Loktanella sp. M215: one gene and its partner. The protein of the gene in region 1 interacts with the protein of each later gene in a pairwise test. Links are inferred from orthologs where the notes say so. Each region holds a gene or a part of one and is shown on either strand. Other genes may lie near its edges.

Evidence for each region. Proteins that work in one complex are often made in the same cells at the same time.
Region 2: the proteins of nusG (region 1) and rho interact in binary tests that used the Escherichia coli proteins (3 or more experiments, as listed by UniProt). The link is inferred for Loktanella sp. M215 from one-to-one orthologs.

Annotation. Positions count from the first base shown.
Region 1 is NZ_WMEA01000001.1:469,280-472,571, reverse strand. The notes cover bases 194-3,045. They hold nusG (transcription termination/antitermination protein NusG), read left to right. Parts: upstream 194-1,278; coding sequence 1,279-1,812; downstream 1,813-3,045. Other genes in these bases: rplA (50S ribosomal protein L1), read left to right, coding at 2,345-3,043; rplK (50S ribosomal protein L11), read left to right, coding at 1,920-2,345; secE (preprotein translocase subunit SecE), read left to right, coding at 871-1,068; GLR48_RS02325 (hypothetical protein), read left to right, coding at 194-807. In the rest of the region: more of GLR48_RS02325, read left to right, coding at 1-193; rplJ (50S ribosomal protein L10), read left to right, coding at 3,288-3,292. UniProt on the Escherichia coli protein: Part of the processive rRNA transcription and antitermination complex (rrnTAC). The complex forms an RNA-chaperone ring around the RNA exit tunnel of RNA polymerase (RNAP).
Region 2 is NZ_WMEA01000001.1:1,008,689-1,011,782, reverse strand. What follows is about bases 248-3,094. They hold rho (transcription termination factor Rho), read right to left. Parts: upstream 2,385-3,094; coding sequence 1,110-2,384; downstream 248-1,109. Other genes in these bases: hemJ (protoporphyrinogen oxidase HemJ), read right to left, coding at 2,506-2,952; mnmE (tRNA uridine-5-carboxymethylaminomethyl(34) synthesis GTPase MnmE), read right to left, coding at 248-1,083. Outside these bases: more of mnmE, read right to left, coding at 1-247. UniProt on the Escherichia coli protein: Facilitates transcription termination by a mechanism that involves Rho binding to the nascent RNA, activation of Rho's RNA-dependent ATPase activity, and release of the mRNA from the DNA template.

The DNA of each region.
Region 1 (3,292 bases):
CGATTCTTTGGTCCGCCCGCCCTGCGCCAGCCCGGCACGCGGATCGAGGCGCGGTTCAACCTGCACTTCAACCCGCGCAAATCCGTGGCCGACCTGCGGCCGGCATCGGAGGTGCTGGCAGAAATGCTGGACGGTGGCACGCGGCTGGTGCTGTCAGAGGAAAACTTCATCGGTGCGCTGTTCGACCGCCGCTATGCCGGGCCGTTCCACAGCATGCCCGTGCCGCTGTATCCGGATGCGGCGGACCGGCTGTCGGCGCTGGCGGCCTGCATCGCGCCGGATAGGGGAATCGACCTGTGCATCGGTATTCGGGATCCCGCCAGCTTTCTCAATTCAGCGTACGGGCTGGTGTTGCAGGCAGGGTCCGGCGTCGCGATGGAGAATTTCAAGCGCCGCAATCCATTGGCGCATATCGACTGGGTCGATCTGGTGCGCCGCCTGCGTCAGGCGCCCGGCGTCGCCAGTCTGACCGTGTGGCGCCACGAGGATTACCATCGCCTGTTCGATCCCGTTGTCGCGGCGTTGCTGGGGGCAGGGGTCGGTCCGATCCGCCCGGTCGCGCGGGTCGTCAATCCGGGTCTGTCGGCGGCCGCGGTGGCCTGCGCGCTGGAGTTGAAGGCTGCCGGTGCCGACGGGCCGATCGTGCAGCAGGCGCGTGACAGGTTTCCGGTCGGGCCTGACACCCCCGCCCATGATGGTTTCGATGCCGAAGAACGTGCGCTATCCGCCGAATTCTATGCCGTCCAGGTGGCGGAGATCGCGCAGATGCCGGGCGTCACCCTGTTGCGACCTGCCCCCCTTGGCTAAGCGGGCTTGAAACCGACGGGCAGAGGCCGTATGTCCGCCACGTCACCCCGGAAGGACGCAGCCATGGCCACCAATCCCGTCAAGTTCATCAACGAGACCCGTGCAGAAATCGCCAAGGTCGTGTGGCCCACGCGGCGCGAGGTCGTTCTGACGACGGTGATGGTGTTCATCATGGCGGCGCTGATGGCGACGTTTTTCAGCATCGTCGATCTGGTGATCCGTCAGGGCCTGCAGTTCATCCTGACGTTCTTCGGCAGCTGACGCAAAGCTGCGGCACAATCTGTCCGCACCCCCTTGAATTCAGGTGGCTGCGGCGGTAATAGCCCACAACTTACCCGGATGGCGTGCGGCGAATCGTGTTGCACGCCAAAAATTTATTGTCGGGGCAGGCCGTGTTATGCGGCTGAAAGAACTGGAATTTATGCGGCTACGCCCCCGGGTGACTGTCGCAGGTGCGAGGTGACGACGAACATGGCGAAACGTTGGTATTCGGTTAGCGTTCTGTCGAACTTCGAAAAAAAGATCGCAGAGACCATCCGTCAAAAAGTGTCGGAGCAAGGTCTGGAAGAGCAGATCGACGAAGTTCTGGTGCCGACAGAAGAAGTGATCGAGATCCGCCGGAACAAGAAGGTCACGACCGAGCGTCGCTTCATGCCCGGTTATGTGCTGGTCCACATGGAGCTGTCGGACGAAGGCTATCACCTGATCAACTCGATCAACCGGGTGACGGGTTTCCTTGGTCCGCAGGGTCGTCCGAGCCCGATGCGCGATGCCGAAGTGCAGGCGATCTTGGGTCGCGTGCAGGAAGGCGAAGACAGCCCGCGCACGCTGATCCACTTCGAGATCGGCGAAAAGGTCAAGGTCAACGACGGTCCGTTCGAGGACTTCGATGGCATGGTCGAGGAAGTGGACGAGGACAACCAGCGCCTGAAGGTGACGGTCTCGATCTTTGGCCGGGCCACCCCGGTCGAGTTGGAATTCACGCAGGTCTCTAAGCAGGGCTGACGTGTTTCGGACGTGGGAGCAGTGATGCGAACCACGGCAAGTTGGCCCCGTCGCGGGGCCGTTGTAGGGCGGATCTGATCCGCCGCTGATGATGAAGGAGAGGCCTCATGGCCAAGAAAGTAATGGGTTCGCTGAAGTTGCAGGTTCCGGCCGGCAACGCAAAGCCGTCCCCGCCCGTCGGTCCGGCTTTGGGCCAGCGCGGCATCAACATCATGGAATTCTGCAAAGCGTTCAACGCCAAGACCGCAGACATGGAAAAAGACGCACCTTGCCCGACCGTGATCACGTATTACGCGGACAAGTCGTTCTCGATGGAAATCAAGACGCCGCCCGCGTCCTATTACATCAAGAAGGCCGCCAAGCTGTCCTCCGGGTCCAAGGCGCCGGGCAAGACGACCGCCGGGTCGATCTCTGCCAAGCAGGTGCGTGAGATCGCCGAAGCGAAGATGAAAGATCTGAATGCGACCTCGATCGAGGGCGCAATGCTGATCATCGCGGGCTCTGCCCGGTCCATGGGCATCGAGGTGAAGTAATGGCAAAGTTCGGAAAACGCACGACGGCCAACCGCGCCGCATTCGAAGGCAAGGCCAACGTCAAGGTGACGGAAGCCGTGTCGCTGGTGAAGACCGCCGCGACCGCCAAGTTCGACGAGACGATCGAGATCGCCATGGTTCTGGGCGTCGACCCGCGTCACGCTGACCAGATGGTCCGTGGCACGGTCACGCTGCCCCACGGCACCGGCAAGACCGTGCGCGTCGCCGTCTTCGCCCGTGGCGACAAGGCAGACGAAGCCAAGGCCGCTGGTGCCGACATCGTCGGTGCAGAAGACCTGATGGAAACCATTCAGGGTGGCACGATCGATTTCGATTGGTGCATCGCGACCCCTGACATGATGGGCGTCGTCGGTCGTCTGGGCAAGATCCTTGGTCCGCGCAACCTGATGCCGAACCCCCGCGTGGGCACGGTCACCATGGATGTGAAGCAGGCCGTCAAGGACGCCAAGGGCGGCCAGGTCCAGTTCCGCGCCGAAAAGGCCGGTGTGGTCCACGCCGGAATCGGCAAGGCCTCGTTCAGCCAGGAACAGTTGGAAGAGAACCTGAAGGCATTCGTCGACGCCGTGCAGAAGGCCCGTCCGGCGGGCGCCAAGGGCACCTACATGAAGAAGGTCAACCTGACCTCGACCATGGGCCCGGGCGTGTCGGTCGACATCGCGTCAGCCACTGGCAATTAAGAATTTGGCGGGTCCTTCGGGGCCTGCCATCTCGCAGCGGCAAACCATCGTCGCTGTGCTGTCCGAGACGGAGGGTGCAGGCATCTGCCTGTCATAATTCCTTCCCGAGATGGGAAACGAGAACAAGATTTCCGGGGGAAACCTCGGGCGATATTGGCCTCGGGACCATCATACGGACCCGAACGCCCCCTGAAGTCCGGGGGCAAAATTGAGCCGGGGGAAACCCCAAACTTGGAGTAAAACTGTGGA
Region 2 (3,094 bases), 540 kb from region 1 along the record:
CACACGGTGACGTTCCCGGATCGCCAGGCCAGCCCCCGCCGCCCGGCGTGACAGGATGCGTGTCACGTCGCTGATCATTTGATCGACGCCCTGCCCTGTCAGACCTGACACACCAACGCCTGTCTGATCTGCTTTGGCCACCAGAATCAGGTCGTCCACCTCTGGTTCAAACGGCGGTGCTTCGCCGTCTTCAATCAGGAAAATACGGCAATCCGCAGCCAACGCCCGTGTTTTTGCCAAGGAAACGCCAAGCTGCTCCACCTTGTCGGCGGTCTCACGAATCCCCGCCGTGTCGAGCAGCGTCACAGGCAAACCTCCCAAATCCATCCGCACTTCGATGACGTCTCGCGTCGTACCCGCCACGTCAGACGTGATCGCAGCCGCACGACCTGCCAAACGATTGAGCAATGTCGACTTCCCCACATTTGGCCGGCCCACGATGGCCACCTCGAATCCGGTCTTGATCCGCTCGGCGGCTTGTGCGCCAGAGATTTGCGTATTCAGACCACTCTTAGTGATGTCCAGCAGCTGACTGACTTCCGGATAGACATCAACGGGGACGTCTTCATCGACGAAATCAATCGTCGCCTCGACCAATGCAGCCGCACGGATCAGGTCGCTCCGCCACTGATCCGCCAAGCGACCCAGCGCACCGCTGAAGATCTGTATGGCCTGCTTTCGTTGGGCTTCCGTTTCGGCGTCAATCAGATCCGCCAGCCCTTCGACCTGGGCCAGGTCGAGGCGTCCGTTATCAAGCGCCCGGCGGGTGAACTCGCCTGCCTCAGCTTGACGCGCACCCAACGCAGCAAGGTAGGTCGTTACTGCAGATACGATGGCGACGCTTCCATGCAGGTGAAGCTCAATGACGCTTTCGCCCGTAAAGCTATGCCCTTTTGCAAAATTCAGGACGAGTGCGTCGTCCAGCATCATGCCATTCCCATCCCGCAGCCGCCGCAAGCCGCGCTGGTCCGGCACATCCGTCATCAATCCACCGGCGATTGAAACCGCATCAGGACCCGACAGCCTTAAAACGGAAACACCCGCCCGGCCAGGAGCCGAGGCGAGTGCATAGATCGTATCCATGATAACCTATTGATAATGAATTATAATCAGGTGTTCATCGAATCAAAGAAGTCGGCATTCGTTTTGGTTTGCTTCAACTTGCCGATCAGGAATTCGATCGCGTCCGTGGTGCCCATCGGATTCAAAATCCGTCGCAGCACATAGGTCTTCGCCAGATCGCTCTTGTCCACCAGCAGTTCTTCTTTCCGGGTGCCAGATTTCAGAATGTCCATGGCCGGGAACACACGCTTGTCCGCGACCTTGCGATCCAGCACGATCTCGGAGTTGCCGGTACCCTTGAATTCCTCGAAAATCACCTCGTCCATCCGCGAACCGGTATCGATCAGCGCAGTTGCGATGATGGTCAGGGATCCACCCTCTTCGATATTCCGTGCCGCACCAAAGAAACGCTTGGGCCGCTGTAGCGCATTCGCGTCCACACCACCGGTCAGCACCTTGCCAGACGACGGCACCGTCGTGTTGAACGCGCGGCCAAGGCGTGTGATCGAATCCAGCAGGATCACGACGTCGCGCTTGTGCTCTACCAGACGCTTGGCTTTTTCGATCACCATTTCCGACACGGCAACGTGGCGCGAGGCGGGTTCGTCGAAGGTCGAGGACACGACCTCCCCCTTCACACTGCGCTGCATGTCCGTGACTTCTTCGGGCCGTTCGTCGATCAGCAGCACGATCAGATAAATCTCGGGGTGATTTTTCTCGATCGAATGCGCGATATTCTGCAACAGGACCGTCTTGCCGGTCCGAGGCGGTGCGACGATCAGCGATCGCTGGCCCTTGCCGATCGGCGACACCAGATCGATGATCCGGGCGGACCGATCCTTTTTGTCATGCTCGGCATCGACTTCCATCTTCAGCCGCTCGTCAGGGTAAAGCGGCGTCAGGTTTTCGAAGGCAACCTTGTGTTTGGTCTTCTCCGGATCCTCGAAATTGATCTTCTCAACCGTCTTCAGCGCGAAATAGCGTTCGCTGTCGTTGGGTTCCTTCATGGTCCCCTCGACCGTATCGCCGGTCGACAACGAATACTGGCGGATCATGTCGGGCGAGACATAGATGTCATCGGGACCCGGCAGATAGTTGGCCTCCGGCGACCGCAGGAAACCAAACCCGTCCTGCAGCACTTCCAGAACGCCGTCGCCGCCGATCAGCCATTCCTCGTCGGCCCGTTCGCGCAGAATGGCGAACATCATGTCGCCCTTCCGCATGGTCGAGGCGTTTTCGATTTCAAGCTCTTCGGCCATGGACAGCAGATCCTTGGGGCTTTGGGCCTTCAGATCGGCAAGGTTCAGACGGTGTTCGGACATGTGGCAAATTCCAGACGCCACGACGGGCGCATCAAAAGGGTCAGATCGGGGAAGCGCAGGATTGCCCGGACGGGCTGCGCTGCAAAGCGTTAGCCGCAGAACCGTGCAAAGTCAACGCGTCTCAGAACGGCTTCACGATCACGGCGACCACGGCCACGATCATCAGAACCGTCGGCACCTCGTTCGCCAGGCGATAACTGCGACCGGACCGCGTGTTGCGCCCGGCGGCAAAGTCCTTCAGCCGGGCCGCCATCCAGGCATGGGCACCCGTCATGGCGATCACGGCGATCAGTTTGGCCCAGCCCCAGACCGCACCAAAATCAAGACCACCCATGGCGATCATCAGCAGACCGCAGATCCATGCGGTGATCATTGCCGGTCGCATGATCAGGCGCAGAAGTTTGTCTTCCATGATTTGAAACGTACGGTCCAGTTCCGACCCAATCGTCGCGCGTTCAGCGTGATAGACAAACAGACGCGGCAGATAAAACAGCCCGGCCATCCAGGCAATCACCGCCATGACGTGCAGCGCCTTGATCCAGTCGTAGTATCCGATCAGCCAGCTCATCGTGTTATCCCCGTCAGCCTGTCAGGTCTCCTTAAAGAATAAAGATAGAAAAGAAAGATGATGATGTATTAGGGGTGGCCAGAATCTGTGGATCAAAATTTCATACGCAGATTTGTCCACAGAAAACGCCGGGATCAAGGGT